Regions from separate parts of the Staphylococcus lutrae genome, predicted to be linked through region 2. Evidence: a T-box and tRNA genes for the amino acid it is inferred to sense, from the RefSeq annotation. Region 2 holds a T-box; the other holds one or more tRNA genes.
What was found. The T-box of region 2 lies ahead of leuS (leucine--tRNA ligase). A T-box ahead of a tRNA ligase gene usually reads a tRNA of that ligase, here a tRNA-Leu.

Region 1: it encodes a tRNA-Leu, which carries the amino acid that the T-box ahead of leuS (leucine--tRNA ligase) is inferred to sense. The anticodon was not compared.

The regions. Positions count from the first base shown of each region.
Region 1 is NZ_CP020773.1:1,498,656-1,509,800, forward strand. It holds gene cysK (cysteine synthase A) at 13-942, shown strand; gene folP (dihydropteroate synthase) at 1,254-2,045, shown strand; gene folB (dihydroneopterin aldolase) at 2,035-2,406, shown strand; gene folK (2-amino-4-hydroxy-6-hydroxymethyldihydropteridine diphosphokinase) at 2,399-2,884, shown strand; gene dusB (tRNA dihydrouridine synthase DusB) at 2,929-3,921, shown strand; gene lysS (lysine--tRNA ligase) at 3,944-5,431, shown strand; rRNA gene rrf (5S ribosomal RNA) at 6,059-6,173, shown strand; tRNA gene B5P37_RS06900 (tRNA-Val) at 6,184-6,259, shown strand; tRNA gene B5P37_RS06905 (tRNA-Thr) at 6,261-6,336, shown strand; tRNA gene B5P37_RS06910 (tRNA-Lys) at 6,343-6,415, shown strand; tRNA gene B5P37_RS06915 (tRNA-Gly) at 6,434-6,508, shown strand; tRNA gene B5P37_RS06920 (tRNA-Leu) at 6,516-6,601, shown strand; tRNA gene B5P37_RS06925 (tRNA-Arg) at 6,615-6,691, shown strand; tRNA gene B5P37_RS06930 (tRNA-Pro) at 6,706-6,779, shown strand; tRNA gene B5P37_RS06935 (tRNA-Ala) at 6,795-6,870, shown strand; rRNA gene B5P37_RS06940 (16S ribosomal RNA) at 7,004-8,555, shown strand; rRNA gene B5P37_RS06945 (23S ribosomal RNA) at 8,783-11,145, shown strand, end outside.
Region 2 is NZ_CP020773.1:226,857-238,001, forward strand. It holds gene leuS (leucine--tRNA ligase) at 1-1,698, opposite strand, end outside; T-box leader at 1,749-1,931, opposite strand; gene B5P37_RS01080 (MDR family MFS transporter) at 2,009-3,190, opposite strand; gene mnmL (tRNA modification radical SAM protein MnmL/YtqA) at 3,338-4,291, shown strand; gene mnmM (tRNA 5-(aminomethyl)-2-thiouridylate-methyltransferase MnmM) at 4,288-4,851, shown strand; gene B5P37_RS01095 (transcriptional regulator, SarA/Rot family) at 4,983-5,393, opposite strand; gene B5P37_RS01100 (L-lactate dehydrogenase) at 5,754-6,704, opposite strand; gene B5P37_RS01105 (alpha/beta fold hydrolase) at 6,863-7,687, opposite strand; gene B5P37_RS01110 (hypothetical protein) at 8,170-8,502, opposite strand; gene B5P37_RS01115 (proline dehydrogenase family protein) at 8,969-9,952, shown strand; gene ribH (6,7-dimethyl-8-ribityllumazine synthase) at 10,232-10,696, opposite strand; gene ribA (GTP cyclohydrolase II) at 10,714-11,145, opposite strand, start outside.

The DNA.
Region 1 (11,145 bases), 1.3 Mb from region 2:
AGGCTGATGATGATGGTCAGAAAACCCGTAGAGAACATTACTGAAATAATTGGTCAAACCCCCGTAGTCAAGTTACGTCACCAAGCAGGTGAAGATGCAGCAGATATCTATGTGAAATTGGAATATCAAAATCCAGGAGGTTCAGTTAAAGATCGTATTGCATTGGCGATGATTGAACAAGCTGAAAAAGATGGAAAAATCAAGCCGGGCGATACGATTGTTGAGCCTACATCAGGTAACACAGGAATTGGGCTTGCGTTTGTATGTGCGGCGAAAGGCTACAAAGCGGTATTCACTATGCCTGAAACAATGAGTATGGAACGTCGCAACTTATTAAAAGCGTATGGTGCGGAATTAGTGCTCACACCTGGAGCAGAAGCGATGAAAGGTGCCATTAAAAAAGCAAAAGAACTCAAAGAGAAATACGGTTATTTTGAGCCACAACAATTCGAAAACCCTGCCAATCCACGCGTGCATGAATTGACGACAGGTCCAGAACTCGTCGAACAATTCAAAGGCCGTACCATCGATGCCTTTTTAGCAGGTGTTGGTACAGGGGGGACGCTTTCTGGTGCAGGTAAAGTCTTGAAAGAAAAGTATCCAGAGATTCAAATTGTAGCGATTGAGCCAGAAGATTCGCCGGTACTTAGTGGTGGTGAACCAGGACCGCATAAATTGCAAGGTTTAGGTGCTGGATTTATTCCGGGTACATTGAACACAGAGATTTATGATGAAATCATTAAAGTCGGTAACGAGGTTGCGATGGAAACATCACGTCGTGTAGCAAAAGAAGAAGGGATTCTCGGTGGTATTTCTTCAGGTGCTGCAATTTATGCTGCGATTCAAAAAGCAAAAGAATTAGGTAAAGGTAAGACGGTTGTAACAGTCTTGCCAAGTAATGGTGAGCGTTACTTATCAACGCCATTGTACAACTTCGAGTAAATGTGATAAAGATTGAGAAAAAGCAGGATTGTGAAAGGAATTTCGCAGTCCGGCTTTTTCAATTTATAGAGAGATTTAAGCCAACGCCGATACATTTGAGGCGAGCGCGTTCGTCTACGGTCTAGAGCTGCTCGCCATATGTCTTTTGAGTTGAAACGTATTTTAATCCATGTGTCTCGTATTCTCAAATGCGTCATAGGGCAAATCACTCAATATGTGTCCTCTTAATACCTTATTGAATGAAATTTGTTATAATATAGCTATTCTATAGTGGATGTGTAGGGGAAATGAAATGGAAAGGAAGACGATACATGCCACAAACACAAATTATGGGTATTTTAAATGTCACACCTGATTCATTTTCAGACGGCGGCCAATTTAATGAAGTGACGAAAGCAGTTGCGCATGCGACACAAATGGTTGAACAAGGTGCACATATTATTGATGTCGGGGGTGTGTCAACACGCCCTGGTCATGAAGAAGTAACAGTAGAAGAAGAGTTGGCACGGGTTATTCCGGTGGTCAGAGCGCTTCAACATTTAAATGTCACGATTTCTGTAGATACTTTTCGCAGTGAAGTGGCAGAAGCGGCACTTGAAGCAGGGGCGAGAATGATTAATGATCAGTGGGCAGGTCTCTATGATCCACGCATATTTGAAGTCGTTGCACGTTACGATGCGGAATTGATTTTAATGCATAACGGTGACGGTACGCGGGATATGCCCGTCATGGATGAGATGCTTGTATTATTGTTAAAGCAAGCAACTAAAGCAATACGGGCTGGGGTTGCACAATCACGAATTTGGTTAGATCCCGGCATCGGATTTGCTAAAACTCGTGAAGAAGAACAAGAAGCGATGTCTCGATTGGATGAATTGGTGGCAACAGGGTATAAAGTCCTATTGGCAACAAGTCGTAAGCGTTTCATCAAATGGTTGCTCGGTGGAGATAATAAAATTGATGAGCGCGATGAAGCTACCGCAGCCACAACTGCATACGGCATTATGAAAGGCGTACATGGCGTGCGTGTCCATAATGTCTTAATGAATGCACGTCTCGCGCGAGCAATGGATGCATTGAAAGGATACGAAGATGAAAGATAAAATATTTTTACAAGGACTCGAATTTTACGCTTATCACGGTGCACTTGCTGCTGAAAATGAAATTGGACAAATTTTTACGGTTGATGTTGAAATGAAAGTCGATTTACGTGAAGCTGGGAAATCAGATCGTGTAGAGGATACCGTACATTATGGTGAAGTTTATGAAGATATCAAAGCAATCATGCACGATGCAGCAGTTCAATTGTTGGAACATCTCGCGGAACGTATTGCAATACGTATAAATTCACACTATAATCGTGTAATGGAAACGAAAGTGAGAATCACAAAAAAAAATCCGCCTATTCCTGGTCATTATGAAGGGGTCGGTGTAGAGATTGTGAGGGTGAGTCATCATGATTGATGCATATTTAGGTTTAGGAAGTAATATCGGTGATCGTGAAGCACAGTTGAAACAAGCCGTTGCGTTATTAGACGCGCACGATGCAATTCATGTTGTCTCAGTGTCTCCCGTTTACGAAACCAAACCGGTGGGCTATACAGAACAACCTGATTTTTTGAATTTATGTGTACACATTCAAACAGAACTGCCCGCTCATGCATTACTTGAAGTCGCCTTGAAAACGGAGGCCGAATTACATCGCGTACGCAAAGAGCGATGGGGCCCGCGTACGATGGATATCGATATTTTGTTGTACGGTGATGCAATGATTGAAGACGAAGATTTAATCGTTCCACATCCACGCATGACTGAACGTGCTTTTGTCATGATTCCATTGAATGACATCGCTACAAACGTCATTGAACCGCATTCAGGCCAAACCATTCAACAACTCGTCCCACATGATGATACAGTAGTGAAATATAAAGAAACATTATGATGAAACAAAGTGACTGACTTTGAAAACATTGGAGGAATTTTGAAATGTGGAAAATTGGAGACGTTGAAATTGAAAACAGAGTCGTCCTTGCACCGATGGCAGGGGTATGTAACTCTGCGTTTCGACTCACCGTTAAAGAGTTCGGTGCAGGGCTCGTATGTGCTGAAATGGTGAGTGACAAAGCGATTCTATTCAACAACCCGAAAACAATGAAAATGCTTTATATAGATGAAAATGAGCGCCCGTTATCACTGCAAATTTTCGGAGGAGAAAAAGAGACGTTGGTTGAAGCAGCTGAATACGTCGATAAAAATACAACAGCGGACATTATTGATATTAACATGGGGTGTCCGGTTTCAAAAATTATTAAATGTGAAGCGGGTGCCCGCTGGTTACTCGATCCGAACAAGATCTATGAAATGGTATCAGCTGTGACAGAACGTGTGAGTAAGCCTGTCACATGCAAGATGCGCATTGGTTGGGATGAAAATCACATTTTTGCAGTTGAAAATGCAAAAGCAGCTGAACGTGCAGGTGCTGCGGCGATTTCGCTACATGGCCGGACACGTGTACAAATGTATGAAGGTAAGGCGGATTGGGATATCATTCGTCAAGTGAAGGAAGCTGTGAATATTCCAGTCATTGGTAACGGTGATGTAACGAGCCCTGAACTTGCTGAAAAGATGCTGCGAGAAACAGGGGTCGATGCGGTCATGATTGGACGCGAGGCATTAGGTAATCCATGGATGATTTATCGTACGGTTCATTATTTAGAAACTGGTGAACTGATAGACGAACTACAGATTGATGAAAAAATTGAAATTGCATTACTACATTTGAATCGCCTTGTTGATTTAAAAGGCGAGAAAGTCGGCGTCATGGAAATGAGAAAACATGCGTCTTGGTACTTGAAAGGTGTCAGAGGAAATGGCACAGCACGTAAAGCGTTAAATCAGGCAGAAACTTTAGCGGAAATGACTGAAATTTTAACGCAATTTCGTGATGAACGAATGGAAAAGCAAAAACTAGAAGTATAGGAAATGAAAAGGAGAGTTAAGGATGACTGAAGAAATGAATGACCAAATGCTGGTCCGTCGACAAAAATTACAAGAGTTGAGAGATTTAGGCATTGACCCATTTGGTGAAAAATTTGTACGTACGGGGAATGCAGAAGCTTTAAAAGCTGAATGGGACGCATACACAAAAGAAGAACTTGCTGATAAAGAAGCGGAAAGTCATACGGTGATTGCAGGTCGTATTATGACAAAACGTGGTAAAGGTAAAGCGGGATTTGCACACATTAAAGATTTATCAGGTCAAATCCAAATTTACGTCCGCAAAGATCAAGTCGGTGATGACGCTTTTAATATTTGGTCAAGTGCCGATTTAGGCGATATTGTCGGCGTCGAAGGGGTTATGTTTAAGACAAATACAGGCGAGTTATCCGTTAAAGCAAAGGCATTCAAACTTCTTTCTAAAGCATTGCGCCCGTTACCGGATAAGCATCATGGCTTACAGGATATTGAGCAACGCTACCGCCAACGCTACCTTGACTTAATTACGAACGAAGAAAGTACACAAACATTTATCAATCGTAGTCGCATTCTTCAAGAGATGCGCACATATCTGAACGAAAAAGGCTTTTTAGAAGTTGAAACGCCAATGATGCACCAAATTGCAGGTGGCGCAGCGGCACGTCCGTTCGTCACACATCACAATGCTTTAGATGCCACACTCTATATGCGTATTGCGATCGAATTGCATCTGAAACGACTCATCGTCGGGGGCTTGGAGAAAGTTTATGAAATTGGACGTGTCTTCCGTAATGAAGGTGTATCGACGCGACATAATCCAGAGTTTACGATGATTGAATTGTATGAAGCTTATGCGGATTACAAAGATATCATGGCGTTAACAGAAGCGCTTGTTGCACATATTGCGCGTCGTGTCCTAGGCACAACGACAGTTCAATATGGTGATGCAACCATTGATTTAGAGCCGCAATGGCGCAGATTGCATATGGTCGATGCTGTTAAAGAAGTCACAGGGGTCGATTTTTATGAAGTGAAGTCTGACGAAGAAGCGCATGAATTGGCAAAAGCACACGGTATTGAGGTCGATGGCAACATGAAGTATGGTCATGTTTTAAATGAATTCTTTGAACAAAAAGTCGAAGAAACATTAATTCAACCGACATTTATCTATGGTCATCCCATTGAAATTTCTCCGTTAGCTAAGAAAAATCCTGAAGATCCACGTTTTACAGATCGATTTGAGTTATTTATTGTGGGTCGTGAACATGCGAATGCATTTACAGAGTTGAATGACCCAATTGATCAACGTGCACGTTTTGAAGCACAATTAATTGAAAAAGAACAAGGCAATGACGAGGCACATGAAATGGATGAAGATTTCATTGAAGCATTGGAATATGGGATGCCTCCAACTGGTGGACTCGGTATTGGTGTCGACCGTTTAGTGATGCTATTAACGAACTCACCTTCTATTCGTGATGTCTTATTATTCCCGTATATGCGTCAAAAATAAATTGTCGCGTTCTAATGATAGAAACATATGATTCACGCATGAATGAATGATAATTTTAATAAACGTAAACCGTACGCATGATGTAGGGTTTACGTTTATTAAATAACGACGAAAAGTATTAACGACTCGGATGAGATTTTGAAAGGGGATTGAAAGAAGTAGCACACGCATTTTGCAGATGCTTAACGAAATTTGTAGACGAATATCGGTATCGCATGCGTGTTATTCAATCAGTGTTCCGCTTGAGTATGACGGTACATGAAAGAGACAATTTTTATTGTTCTGATTTCTACAGACGTTTGATTCAAGAAATCATCGGAGCGATGCATGAGGTTGATTTTCCAATTCCAACACGAAGATAAGAGGTTGTTGATGCAGTCGAAGAATAACAATATGAAGCTTTGAACAGAGGATAATAAATAAATATAAAAAACACTAAAAAATCAGTTGACTTTGTTGATAGAATTGAGTATTATATAAAAGTCGTCAAATTAAGTGGCAAACAAATTTAAAGTACTTGTAAAAAACTTAAACAAAGTGTAAAATTAACTATTGAAAAGTTTTCACAAAGCGGGTATTATAAAAAGGTACTCAACAAGAGTTGAATAAAAATTAAAAAACAATTTGTCTGGTGACTATGGCAAAGAGGTCACACCTGTTCCCATGCCGAACACAGAAGTTAAGCTCTTTAGCGCTGATGGTAGTTGGACTTACGTTCCGCGAGAGTAGGACGTTGCCAGGCATATTATAATGGAGAATTAGCTCAGCTGGGAGAGCATCTGCCTTACAAGCAGAGGGTCGGCGGTTCGAACCCGTCATTCTCCACCATGCCGGCCTAGCTCAATTGGTAGAGCAACTGACTTGTAATCAGTAGGTTGGGGGTTCAAGTCCTCTGGCCGGCACCATTTAATGAGCCATTAGCTCAGTTGGTAGAGCATCTGACTTTTAATCAGAGGGTCAGAGGTTCGAATCCTCTATGGCTCATCATTTGAATATGATTGAGCAGAAGTAGTTCAGCGGTAGAATACGACCTTGCCAAGGTCGGGGTCGCGGGTTCGAATCCCGTCTTCTGCTCCATTATTTTGCCGGGGTGGCGGAACTGGCAGACGCACAGGACTTAAAATCCTGCGGTGAGAGATCACCGTACCGGTTCGATTCCGGTCCTCGGCATCAATACGTTTCAGCGCCCGTAGCTCAATTGGATAGAGCGTTTGACTACGGATCAAAAGGTTATGGGTTCGACTCCTATCGGGCGCGCCATTTAATTTAAATAACGGGAAGTAGCTCAGCTTGGTAGAGCACTTGGTTTGGGACCAAGGGGTCGCAGGTTCAAATCCTGTCTTCCCGACTTTTCTAAAAATATGGGGGCTTAGCTCAGCTGGGAGAGCGCCTGCTTTGCACGCAGGAGGTCAGCGGTTCGATCCCGCTAGTCTCCACCATTATTTTTTAATATGAACATTGAAAACTGAATGACAATATGTCAACGTTAATTCCGATAATTTTGAGTACTTCAACAGTACTTTCGAGAGTGATTGACTTAAACAATCAATGAGCTATATCAAGCTTACTTCTTTTATGGAGAGTTTGATCCTGGCTCAGGATGAACGCTGGCGGCGTGCCTAATACATGCAAGTCGAGCGAACAGATGAGGAGCTTGCTCCTTTGACGTTAGCGGCGGACGGGTGAGTAACACGTGGGTAACCTACCTATAAGACTGGAATAACTCCGGGAAACCGGGGCTAATGCCGGATAATATGTTGAACCGCATGGTTCAACAGTGAAAGACGGTTTTGCTGTCACTTATAGATGGACCCGCGCCGTATTAGCTAGTTGGTGAGGTAACGGCTCACCAAGGCGACGATACGTAGCCGACCTGAGAGGGTGATCGGCCACACTGGAACTGAGACACGGTCCAGACTCCTACGGGAGGCAGCAGTAGGGAATCTTCCGCAATGGGCGAAAGCCTGACGGAGCAACGCCGCGTGAGTGATGAAGGTCTTCGGATCGTAAAGCTCTGTTGTTAGGGAAGAACACATGTGTAAGTCACTATGCACATCTTGACGGTACCTAACCAGAAAGCCACGGCTAACTACGTGCCAGCAGCCGCGGTAATACGTAGGTGGCAAGCGTTATCCGGAATTATTGGGCGTAAAGCGCGCGTAGGCGGTTTTTTAAGTCTGATGTGAAAGCCCACGGCTCAACCGTGGAGGGTCATTGGAAACTGGAAAACTTGAGTGCAGAAGAGGAAAGTGGAATTCCATGTGTAGCGGTGAAATGCGCAGAGATATGGAGGAACACCAGTGGCGAAGGCGGCTTTCTGGTCTGTAACTGACGCTGATGTGCGAAAGCGTGGGGATCAAACAGGATTAGATACCCTGGTAGTCCACGCCGTAAACGATGAGTGCTAAGTGTTAGGGGGTTTCCGCCCCTTAGTGCTGCAGCTAACGCATTAAGCACTCCGCCTGGGGAGTACGGTCGCAAGACTGAAACTCAAAGGAATTGACGGGGACCCGCACAAGCGGTGGAGCATGTGGTTTAATTCGAAGCAACGCGAAGAACCTTACCAAATCTTGACATCCTTTGACCGCTCTAGAGATAGATTTTTCCTCTTCGGAGGACAAAGTGACAGGTGGTGCATGGTTGTCGTCAGCTCGTGTCGTGAGATGTTGGGTTAAGTCCCGCAACGAGCGCAACCCTTGAACTTAGTTGCCATCATTCAGTTGGGCACTCTAAGTTGACTGCCGGTGACAAACCGGAGGAAGGTGGGGATGACGTCAAATCATCATGCCCCTTATGATTTGGGCTACACACGTGCTACAATGGACAATACAAAGGGCAGCGAAACCGCGAGGTCAAGCAAATCCCATAAAGTTGTTCTCAGTTCGGATTGTAGTCTGCAACTCGACTACATGAAGCTGGAATCGCTAGTAATCGTAGATCAGCATGCTACGGTGAATACGTTCCCGGGTCTTGTACACACCGCCCGTCACACCACGAGAGTTTGTAACACCCGAAGCCGGTGGAGTAACCATTTTGGAGCTAGCCGTCGAAGGTGGGACAAATGATTGGGGTGAAGTCGTAACAAGGTAGCCGTATCGGAAGGTGCGGCTGGATCACCTCCTTTCTAAGGATAATTACGGAATATCACCAACAGGTGATAGCGGATTAACGTGACATATTGTATTCAGTTTTGAATGCTCATCCATTTGAGGATTCAGAATGATTTGTACATTGAAAACTAGATAAGTAAGTATTGATTTTACCAAGCAAAACCGAGTGACAAGCGTTTAAAAGCTTGAAACAAAAAATGAATCGCTAGTCGTTGAAAAACGACTCACATAATTAATAACAGATTAAGTTATTAAGGGCGCACGGTGGATGCCTTGGCACTAGAAGCCGATGAAGGACGTTACTAACGACGATATGCTTTGGGGAGCTGTAAGTAAGCGTTGATCCAGAGATTTCCGAATGGGGAAACCCAGCACGAGTTATGTCGTGTTATCTGCATGTGAATACATAGCATGCAAGAAGGCAGACCCGGAGAACTGAAACATCTTAGTACCCGGAGGAAGAGAAAGAAAAATCGATTCCCTGAGTAGCGGCGAGCGAAACGGGAAGAGCCCAAACCAACAAGCTTGCTTGTTGGGGTTGTAGGACACTCTATACGGAGTTACAAAAGAATTTGTTAGACGAATAACCTGGAAAGGTTAATCAGAGAAGGTAATAATCCTGTAGTCGAAAACGAATTCTCTCTTGAGTGGATCCTGAGTACGACGGAGCACGTGAAATTCCGTCGGAATCTGGGAGGACCATCTCCTAAGGCTAAATACTCTCTAGTGACCGATAGTGAACCAGTACCGTGAGGGAAAGGTGAAAAGTACCCCGGAAGGGGAGTGAAAGAGAACTTGAAACCGTGTGCTTACAAGTAGTCAGAGCCCGTTAATGGGTGATGGCGTGCCTTTTGTAGAATGAACCGGCGAGTTACGATCTGATGCAAGGTTAAGCAGAAAATGTGGAGCCGTAGCGAAAGCGAGTCTGAATAGGGCGAATGAGTATTTGGTCGTAGACCCGAAACCAGGTGATCTACCCTTGGTCAGGTTGAAGTTCAGGTAACACTGAATGGAGGACCGAACCGACTTACGTTGAAAAGTGAGCGGATGAACTGAGGGTAGCGGAGAAATTCCAATCGAACTTGGAGATAGCTGGTTCTCTCCGAAATAGCTTTAGGGCTAGCCTCAAGTGATGATTATTGGAGGTAGAGCACTGTTTGGACGAGGGGCCCCTCTCGGGTTACCGAATTCAGACAAACTCCGAATGCCAAATAATTTAACTTGGGAGTCAGAACGTGGGTGATAAGGTCCATGTTCGAAAGGGAAACAGCCCAGACCACCAGCTAAGGTCCCAAAATATATGTTAAGTGGAAAAGGATGTGGCGTTGCCCAGACAACTAGGATGTTGGCTTAGAAGCAGCCATCATTTAAAGAGTGCGTAATAGCTCACTAGTCGAGTGACACTGCGCCGAAAATGTACCGGGGCTAAACATATTACCGAAGCTGTGGATTGTCCTTTGGACAATGGTAGGAGAGCGTTCTAAGGGCGTCGAAGCATGATCGCAAGGACATGTGGAGCGCTTAGAAGTGAGAATGCCGGTGTGAGTAGCGAAAGACGGGTGAGAATCCCGTCCACCGATTGACTAAGGTTTCCAGAGGAAGGCTCGTCCGCTCTGGGTTAGTCGGGTCCTAAGCTGAGGCCGAAAGGCGTAGGCGATGGATAACAGGTTGATATTCCTGTACCACCATGATTCGCTTTAAGCGATGGGGGACGCAGTAGGATAGGCGAAGCGTGCTGTTGGAGTGCACGTCTAAGCAGTGAGATTGAGTGTTAGGCAAATCCGGCACTCTTAAGATTGAGCTGTGATGGGGAGAGGAACTTGTTCCTCGAGTCGTTGATTTCACACTGCCAAGAAAAGCCTCTAGCTAGAATCAGGGTGCCCGTACCGCAAACCGACACAGGTAGTCAAGATGAGAATTCTAAGGTGAGCGAGCGAACTCTCGTTAAGGAACTCGGCAAAATGACCCCGTAACTTCGGGAGAAGGGGTGCTCTTTGGGGTTCACGCTCTGAAGAGCCGCAGTGAATAGGCCCAAGCGACTGTTTATCAAAAACACAGGTCTCTGCTAAACCGTAAGGTGACGTATAGGGGCTGACGCCTGCCCGGTGCTGGAAGGTTAAGAGGAGTGGTTAGCATCTGCGAAGCTACGAATCGAAGCCCCAGTAAACGGCGGCCGTAACTATAACGGTCCTAAGGTAGCGAAATTCCTTGTCGGGTAAGTTCCGACCCGCACGAAAGGCGTAACGATTTGGGCACTGTCTCAACGAGAGACTCGGTGAAATCATAGTACCGGTGAAGATGCCGGTTACCCGCGACAGGACGGAAAGACCCCGTGGAGCTTTACTGTAGCCTGATATTGAAATTCGGTACAGTTTGTACAGGATAGGTAGGAGCCTGAGAGACGTGAGCGCTAGCTTACGTGGAGGCGTTGGTGGGATACTACCCTCATTGTATTGGATTTCTAACCCGCAGCACTTATCGTGCTGGGAGACAGTGTCAGGCGGGCAGTTTGACTGGGGCGGTCGCCTCCTAAAGAGTAACGGAGGCGCTCAAAGGTTCCCTCAGAATGGTTGGAAATCATTCATAGAGTGTAAAGGCATAAGG
Region 2 (11,145 bases):
ACCTTGATTAAATAATTTTTGGAAAGGCTCTGGTGTGGGAACAATCCCTAAATCAAAGAGGACCTTATGCCAAAAACGAGCATATAATAAATGTAATACCGCGTGTTCAACGCCACCGATATAAAGATCAACGGGCAGCCAATGCTTAAGCTTTTCAGGATCTGCTAACATTTGATCATTTTTAGGATCAATATAACGTAAATAATACCAACAGCTTCCAGCCCATTGTGGCATCGTATTCGTTTCTCTACGCCCTTTCATCCCGGTTTCTGGATCGACGACGTTGACAAATGAATCAATGTTCGCTAATGGAGATTCTCCAGTTCCAGATGGTTTGATTTCATCAGTTTTAGGTAATAATAACGGCAATTCATTTTCAGGAACTGTCGTCATTGAACCATCTTCCCAATGAATAATAGGAATCGGTTCACCCCAATAACGTTGGCGGCTGAAGAGCCAATCTCGTAATTTGTAATTGACTTGTTTCTCCCCTAATCCTTTTTCTTCCAATAACGCGATTGCTTTAACAACCGCTTCTTTATTTTGAAGTCCATTGAGTTCGCCTGAATGAATGTGTGGACCATCACCTGTGAAATAAGGTGTATCATCATCATGAGCGATGACTGATACGACTGGGAGATCGAATGTCTTCGCAAATTCATAGTCTCTTTCATCATGCCCCGGTACCGCCATAACAGCACCTGTACCGTATGAAGAAAGCACATAGTCTGCAATCCAAATCGGCACTTGTTCACCCGAAAACGGATGTATCGCATATGCCCCTGAAAAGACACCTGTTTTTTCTTTCGCTAAATCTGTACGTTCCAAGTCTGATTTTTTAGCCGCTTCTTGTTGGTATTGTTTCACGATATCCGCTTGCTCAGCCGATACAAATTGATCGACCAATGCATGCTCAGGACTGACGACGAGGAAAGTTGCGCCATATATCGTATCTGGACGTGTCGTAAAAACTTCAATCGACGCATCCATTCCTTCAACGTTAAACGTCACTTTTGCCCCTTCCGAGCGACCAATCCAATTCCGTTGCATATCTTTAATAGATTCAGGCCAATCTAAAGTCTCTAAATCTTCCAACAAACGATCGGCATATTCAGTAATTTTAAGTACCCATTGTTTCATAGGCCGGCGCACAACAGGATGTCCCCCGCGTTCTGATACGCCATCGATGACTTCTTCATTAGATAAAACTGTGCCTAATGCTTCACACCAATTGACAGGAATTTCGTCAATATAGGCTAATCCTTTTTTGTACAGTTGGATAAAAATCCATTGTGTCCATTTATAATAATCTGGATCTGTCGTACTGACCTCGCGATCCCAATCGTAACTAAAACCTAATTCTTGTATTTGACGCTTAAATGTTTGAATATTACGCTTTGTAAACTCAGCAGGGTCGTTCCCCGTATCCAATGCATATTGCTCGGCTGGAAGACCAAAGGCATCCCAGCCCATTGGATGTAAAACATTGTATCCTTGCATTCTTTTATAACGAGATAAGATGTCCGTTGCAGTATATCCTTCTGGATGACCCACGTGCAACCCTGCACCAGAGGGATAAGGGAACATATCTAATGCATAAAATTTCTTTTGGCCAATATGATCCTCTGTTTTAAAAGTTTTATTTTCTAACCAATACGTTTGCCACTTCTTTTCGATTTCTTGATGTTTATAATTCACAACTTCATCCTCCTACCTCATAAAAAAACATCTCTAACTATTCGTATTTGGCTAGGGACGACGATTGCCGCGGTACCACCCTCATTCACTCAAAAAGTGCACTTCATTCTAAATAGTAAGAGATGTCATTTATTTTTGTCATAATTTGGTAAGTTCGCTTAGTGTCTTTCGTTAGTTTCCACCACCACTAACTCTCTGTAGAAATACGTCCTAAACTACTACTCCAGCTTCGTTTGAATTCATGTTTCATACGTAATCATTTACTATAATATGCAATTTAATTCAAAGATGCAAGCCTCATTTATTAGATTTAATGATACAGGGTTTTGGGATCGAGCTTTTTATCGTATATTGTTAAAAACAGCATTGCAATAACAAGCAACCCTATCATCGATAAAAACATCACTTGCATGTCATATAAATCTACTAATATCCCGCCCACTAAAGGTCCAAATGCTTTTCCTACAGTTGAAGCGGAGTTGATAATCCCCTGGTAAACACCTTCTCTTCCTTTAGGCGCTAACAAATTGGCGATTGTAGGTACAGCTGGCCACACAAACATTTCTGCAAATGTCATGATGACCATTCCTACAACAAAAATTGAAAACGACGTTGCAAAACTCGTTACAAAAAACGACAAAATAAAAACAACAAGTCCAAAATATAGTTGTAATTTTAGCTGTCCTTTAAAGCGCTGTATGATTGGAGAAATCAAAGGTTGTCCAACTAAAATCAACACGCCATTCACCGTCCAAAGCAAACTATATTGACTCATCGAAATCCCAATGCTTTGTGTAAATGAAGCAATTGTCGTTTGCCACTGAACATACGCAACCCAACATAACGCGAACATCACACAAAGTAATAATAATGCATTAAAATGGGTTTTGTTTTGGACACGACCTACGTTTTCAAGCACTTCTTGTTGTTTAACCGTTGCATGATAATCCATGTTAAAATGAAATATAGCAATAATGAAAAAAACGACATACATTGCTAAATTAGCCATAAATATATAATTAAAACTAAGTTCTGCGACAAAACCACCTAAAGCGGCTCCAACTGCAACTCCGATATTTTGGGCTAAATATATGGCATTGAACGTTTGTCTACCGCCTTGAGGCCACACTGCGCCTGCCATAGCATAAATAGCAGGGACAATCATTCCCCCGCCAAATCCTAACACGATTAACCAAATGGCATACCAAGGCCAACCGTGGAGGATATTTAATAATACTGTTGCACATAAGCTGATCAACGTGCCTAACAGAATGGTACGATACCCTCCAAGCTTATCGAATAATGAACCGCCTAATAGATTCCCGGCAATCATACCAAATGAATTGACCATTAAAACGAGTCCCGCCGTACTCAATGATTTCCCCAACACTTCATTCATATAAATCGTGTTAAGTGGCCATAAAAAGCTTGCACCTGTAATATTGATTGCCATTCCAATGACTAGCCACCGTATTTCTTTCGGCATACGCATTGATGTCACTCTCCTTTTTCTCTCTAGGACACACTATAACACGATATTGATGAAATATGTTAAAATCTTCAAATACTGTTTAAGAACACGGTATAATACGCTATGATTAATACAGTTAAAATTAAGAATGTTGAAAGGAAGATTGTGATGGGGTGTTATTTTCCATACGCTTTTGAAGAAAAACGATATCACACGTTAAATTATCATCTGAAAAATAAATTTGGTCGTAAAATTTTCAAAGTAGCATTAGATGGCGGGTTTGATTGTCCAAATAGAGATGGTACTGTGGCTCATGGGGGATGTACGTTTTGTTCGGCAGCTGGGAGCGGCGATTTTGCTGGAAATCGTGCAGATTCTATCGATGTACAATTTAAAGAAATAAAAACAAAAATGCATGAAAAATGGCAAGAAGGTCAATACATTGCTTATTTTCAAGCATTTACGAATACACATGCGCCTGTCGCAGTCTTGCGCGAAAAATTTGAAGCGGCATTAAAACAGCCAGGTGTTGTAGGTCTCTCAATTGGAACACGTCCAGATTGCTTACCTGATGACGTTGTAGAGTATTTAGCAGAATTAAATCAACGCACTTATTTGTGGGTCGAATTAGGGTTGCAGACCATTCACCAAAAGACTTCAGATCTTATCAATCGTGCGCATGATATGACTTGTTATTATGAGGGAGTCGCTAAATTACGCCAACATCACATCAATGTTTGTACACATATTATCAATGGTCTCCCTGGTGAAGATGAGCAAATGATGATGGAAACAGCTCAAGCGGTTGCAAGTATGGATGTTCAAGGCATAAAAATTCATCTACTTCACCTATTAAAAGGGACACCAATGATGAAACAATATGAAAAAGGACAACTTGAATTTATGACACGCGCACAATATGTCAATCTCGTTTGCAATCAACTTGAGCAACTTCCACCAGAGATGATTGTCCACCGAATTACTGGTGATGGGCCGATAGACTTAATGGTGGGTCCGATGTGGAGTGTTAACAAATGGGAAATTTTAAATGAAATTGATGCTGAACTCACACGCCGCGGTACCGTCCAAGGGCAATATTTCGAAGCGCAGGTCACGCGATGATTGTTTCACGCATCTTACCCTTTGCCAAATCACTCATTCGTAGCCACGTCGCAGCTGATAGTGTAGTTATCGATGCAACATGCGGAAATGGACATGATACGCTTTTTTTAGCTAAACTTGTCCCACATGGTCATGTTTATGGGTGTGACATTCAAGCTGACGCCATTTCTCATACGCAAGAAAAAGTACAATCATTTGATCATGTAACACTCTTTCAAGTCGGTCATGAAGATATCATTGCTCATATCCCAGAAAGTCATCGCAATCAGATTCATGCTGCCATTTTTAATCTCGGCTACTTGCCTAAAGGAAATAAACGCATTGTGACACATGCGTCCACCACTATCACAGCCATTGAACGGATTTTTGAGGTCCTTCAACCCGAAGGCATCATTGTACTGGTGGTTTACCCTGGACATGAAGAAGGTGCAATAGAAAGTCGCGCACTGATCGACTATTTGTCCACTTTTGATCAACAGCTTGGACATGTGATTAAATATGAATTTATCAATCAGCAAAACCAACCCCCTTATGTTGTTGCTATCGAAAAACGTGCATAAATTGAAACCCAATAGTTAAACCAGCGTTACACATTTTTCAGTGAATCGCTGGTTTAATTTATGCCTGTTCTATTTTTATCTGTTAAGACGGTGTCATTCTTTAAACAATCACGCATTTGTTCTTCCTTGACCTACAAGTCACAACCATGAATAATGGAATTCAATAACGCTTGTAGATGTGCTTCTCGGCTCTCAATCTCTATACATGTAAAGTTAATTAACTGTTGCTTATCACTGACTTTGTTCTCGTTAAAATGAATAATCACTGTTCGCTCATCATCGGACGGTCTTTCTTTGATAATCCATTTCTTTTCTACTAAATTATTGTATGTTCTCGTCCGCTTATACGTTTTAACTTTTACATAATCATCCATTTCTTTGAGCGTCATTGATCCTTTATCCCAAAGCGTTAGTAAAATTAAAAATTCTTCTTTTCCTAATTGAAATTGGTCCTCTATTGCATTAAAAATTGCCTCTACTTCTTTTTGTAATTGATCGAGTAATATGATATCACTCACATTATAATTTTTATTTTCAGCCATAATTAGCCTCCATTCTTATCCTACCTATCCTTTAAAGATACCCTTAAAATCAAAATCCAATCCTATTTAATATAATTGTAATATTTTGTCGTTTTTAAATTTGAATGCTCGTCATTTATTCATATTAAAAAACTCATTCTTTTATCACATTGGTTTACCATAATCAATATATTTAAAACAATCATCCACCAATGTCGAACTGTTTTAAACAATCCAATTCCTGATTGATCAACGCTTCTATTTAAACAATCCCACTAAACCACAAAAAAGCTAGGTTGCATAACGCAAATCCCTAGCTTTTTAATACAGTGGCACGATTCAGATATACCGTTTTCTTATTTACTTACCTGAAATAAATTTTTACAGTAAGTGTGAGATTGAATCTTGCATCTCTTTTAAAATATGCACTGATTTATTAAATTTTTCTGTTTCATCTTCATTTAGAGGCGTTTCAATAATACGTGTTGCACCTTCAGCATTGATTAAAGTCGGCACGCCTGTATACACCCCTTCGTGTCCGTATTCACCTTCTAAATAACTCGAAACAGTCAATACGACATTTTGATTTTTTAAAATCGCTTTTGATATATGCATAAGCCCCATTGCAATACCATAATATGTTGCACCTTTAGCTTTAATAATGTCATATGCTGCATCACGTGTTTTTACATAAATTTCTTCGATGAGGTGCTCACGTTCTGGATCATTTTTCAATTGATCGTAAATCGATACACCTGCAATTGACGCGCTCGACCAAACCGGAACTTCAGAATCACCATGTTCTCCGATAATATTCGCATGTACACTACTTGGCGCAACATCAAATGCCTCACCGAGCAGATGTCTAAATCGTGCTGTATCTAATATTGTGCCTGAACCAATAACTTTATGTTTCGGTAAGCCAGAGTATTTTAAAGTCACGTACGTTAAAATATCTACAGGATTTGCTGCCACTAAAAAGATACCATCAAAGCCGCTCGCCATAATGGATGAGATAATTTCTCGATATATCTTCGCATTCTTTTCTACTAAATCTAGACGCGTTTCTCCAACTTTTTGAGGGGCACCCGCACAAATCACAACTAAATCAGCATCTTTACAATCTGAGTATTCTCCTGCTGAAACTCTTACCGGCGATTCTGCGTATGGTGCGCCGTGGTTTAAATCTAAAACATCACCCAACACTTTGTCTTTATTGATATCAATAATCACGAGTTCATCCGCTACACCTTGGCTAACCATTGTAAAAGCATAGCTTGCTCCAACTGCGCCATTACCGACTAATACTACTTTATTGCCTTTATTCTTCATTGAAAAACACTCTCCTACTATGCCGTATTTGGTAGAAATTAATTGCTTGTGATTCTTTTCACATTTATAATTTAACATGTTTTCAAATGTCTTTCAATCATAAATTTTTAATTTCCCAAATTTCCAATAACGAGGTGCGCAGCATGTAGAAAACTTCGCTATCTCAAGCTATTTGCATCATCAATGACATATCCCGCTGCAAAGACATTATTATTTAAAAAGCTCAAAACATAGCGCATTACCGCTTCACGTTCAGGTTCATTATGAATTTCATGTTCAAGATCTTGCCACGCCTTAAAGTATACCTCTTCAAATCGCAATTTTTGAAGTAGTTCACGTGTTACGGTTGTATCAGTGATCTTATCCTCCGTGCCATACATAATGCACATCGGTTTAGGCGTTAACCGGTCAAGGTGATCGGCCGTTTCTTTCATCGTTCGAATGATTTCTTTGTACCAATGATAACTTACTTTTTTCAACATCATTGGATCATTTTCCATTTCTTCAAGCACTTCAGGATGACGTGTCAGATGTGCGGGTTCAATTCCTAAATCAAATTTCGCGCCTTTTGAAATATCACCAACATTTGAAGTTAAAAAGTGTTTGCGTGTTTTGTAATTTTTTTGGAACGCTAATAGAGGCGAGATAAGGACGACCCCTTCAACGTCTAGGTTGACTTTCTCCAACAAATTAACACAGATTAATCCGCCCAAGCCCACACCAATGATAAAAGTAGGCAAATGGTACGCTTCGGCAATTTCCATCCACTCCAATACACGTTCCTGATATAGTTCAAAGTGCTCAATTTGTCCTTTATGCATACGTGAAGTCTGACCTTGACCTGGCAAGTCTCCCATTATAACGTGGTAGCCATTACGTTTTAAATGTGTAATGACAAAGGCATATCGCCCTGTATGTTCCAACATGTTGTGTACAATGACGACAACACCTTTCGCTTCACCCTCAGTTTCCCATTTCCACATCATGCATTATCCTTTCTCATTCTATATATTCTTATTTTCATTATATCGTGAGTTGTCTTAAAAGTGCGACTATAAACATCAAAAAAATGGCGTCAAATTTGAAATGTCGTATCGCTCAAGTATGAATCGCCATCATCACATTAACGTTGCCAATAATGTGCATTTGAACACCTTGTGATCTATGCGATGGGTATTTATTGCAACGACAATCAGCGAGATGAAAGTGCACATTCGTAAATCTTGCACCATTGATGTATCGTTTTCACCGATGAACGTAGTCAAATTGACTAATTTGGCAGATGTTAAGTGCACTTTAAAATGATGTTCTTTTTCCTAACGTCAAGATTTTACCCCTGTCTAGCAATCGAGACAGGCTCGTTGATAGACAGGGGCACTTTGAATCATTTTATATTTAATTGCTTTTTCAAAACTGTACTTTTATACCGATAGCTTTAAAAACAACTTTTTGACCATTGCTTCACTTAAACGAGTTTAAATGTTTTACGAACAAATTTGAATCGTAAAATTAAAATCGTTAACAATAGCTCATAAAAAGTAGGGAAAAATTTGGCAACAATCAATCCCATTAACTGTCCCAACAACGTGCCATCGCCTTGAGATGCATTAAACTGAGCTACAATTCCAGCATCAACGAGATTCAATCCTATGATTAAGACGACCACTGGCCATGTTTTTTTCGTGACAACACCAACAATCAATCCCAATATAACGAGTAGCAAAAGTTCAAAAACAAAATACTGGACAAACGTATCTAACGACGTCCCAAATATATAGAATGCTAAATCTCTAAACATTGCTTATCTCCCTTAATATAGATTTACATTTATTTTAACACGCGTGTATTTCCAATCATTTAAAGATTTTATTAAGATTTCTGCGCAACAATTTACAAAAAATTAACAAATAATGCGCGATTTACATCACTTCAGCAACTCTTCACACAGACTTCATGTTAACTTGACATCAATATGTTAGATTATGCTTAACAAAACCATTTAGCAAGGAGTATATTATGAAAATTATCATTAAATGTATGGTATGTATTTTACTTCTACTCAGTGCGCCATTAATGACTGCTATTGCTCAAGAACCTATTGCGACGAATACTCAAAAATAAATAAATTCATCTTCACATTTAGTTCAAATTAACATGATACATTACCTATATAAAAATATATTTTTTAATGTGAAAACGTTTTCCCCTATGATATGTTCGTGATACACTATTGATAAAACATGAACAACTGGGAGGAATTTAGAATGGTCTTAGTCAAAAACTTTTTCATGGCATTATCTAATAATGCATTTTTAAATTCAGCAGCGAAAACAGTAGGACCTTCACTCGGGGCGAAAAAAGTCGTCGCAGGCAATACGATTGATGATGTGGTTGAAACAATTAAAAAATTAAACAAAAAAAATATCGCGGCCACTGTTGATAATCTTGGGGAATTTGTCAACAATGAACGTGATGCCATTGCTGCAAAAGACAAAATACTTAAAGTAATGGAAGCCATTCACAAAAATCATTTAAATGCACATATATCTGTGAAATTAAGCCAACTTGGCTCTGAATTTGACCGTGCGTTGGCGTATCGTAATATTCACGAAATCGTAGCAAAAGCACATGAATTGAATCAAATGCATATTAACATCGACACTGAAAAATATGAAAGTTTGTTTGATATTACTCAAACACTCGATCGTTTAAAAGCGGAATATAACAATGTAGGTACCGTGATTCAAGCGTATTTGTTTAAAGCAGACGTCTTGATCGACAAATATCCCGATTTGCGTTTACGTCTTGTCAAAGGGGCGTATAAAGAGTCCTCGTATATTGCTTATCAAACTAAAGAGGAAATCGACGAAAACTATATACGATTAATCGAGAAAAGATTACTCACTGCTGAAAATTTCACTTCAATTGCGACACATGACCACAAGATTATTAATCATGTTAAAGCTTTTGCCGAAAAACATCATATTGATAAATCGCAATTTGAATTTCAAATGCTTTATGGTTTTAGATCAGAATTGGCAGAATCTATTGCGAATGAAGGCTATCATTTCACAATTTATGTTCCATTTGGTGACGATTGGTTTGGTTATTTTATGCGTCGTTTAGCCGAAAGACCTCAAAATATTACGCTTGCTTTAAAAGAATTTGTCAAACCGAAATCACTGATCACGTTTATCGCTGTTAGTGCGGGTGTCGTGACATTATTAAATCGACTAAAAAAACGTTAATCACCTTGAGTCTCAGTGCTTTCAATATATGCATCATAACTAGAGTACAAGAGAGGGATGACAAAATCCCATTTTTATCCATGGCATTGATCATCCCCCTCTCGATAAAGAGAAATTCCGTTGAAGAAGCAAAATAAAGGGCGATATTCAACGCAAATCTCCTTCTTCTCTTTTATATTCTTGCTTTTAGAAGTGCACATCCCATTTTGTTCAATGCATTTTCACAATAATCATTTTGATGTTTACGGACACACGCTGAGTGTCAATCCGCACCTATACTTATCTACTGAACTGTTCTAATAGACGTGCCATTTCGATTGCTCCAATTGCAGCTTCTGCACCTTTATTCCCTGCTTTTGTACCGGCTCTTTCAATTGCTTGTTCAATGTTTTCTGTTGTTAACACACCAAAAATCACTGGAATTCCAGTATCATCACTCGCTTTAGCAATCCCTTTTGCCGCTTCATTACACACATAATCATAATGTGATGTTGCCCCACGAATGACACAGCCTAATGTAATGATTGCATCATATTGACGTGTTTGCGCCATTGTCTTTGCTACCATTGGCAATTCAAATGCGCCTGGTACGTGTGCAACGTCAATGTCTGTTTCTGCAACTTGATGCCTTTTCAATGCATCCATTGCCCCATCAAGTAAACGTCCGGTAATCAAATCATTAAACCGACTCACTACAATCCCAATTTTTAATCCTTCGCCGTTAAGTTGCCCTTCAAATTTCATAAAAATACCTCCTTGATTTATATTAAATGACCCATTTGATGTTTTTTGACTTGCATATAATCATGATTGTGCTCATTTGATTCTGTGACGAGTGGAATTCTTTCTTCGATTTGAATACCATACCGTGTCAAACCATGTATTTTTTCTGGGTTATTACTTAATAAGCGGACTGATGTAACGCCAAAATGTTTTAAAATTTGAGCAGCAACGTCATATTCACGTAAATCCGGTTCAAAACCAAGTGCCTCATTTGCCGAAACCGTATCATGTCCTTTTTCGATTAACTCATATGCCTTTAATTTATTTACTAAACCGATACCTCGTCCTTCTTGAGGTAAATAAAGAATCATTCCCCCATGTTGTTGGATATAGGTCATCGCGGCTTCTAACTGCGCACCACAATCACATCGCTCACTATGAAAAATATCTCCAGTTGCACAGGCAGAATG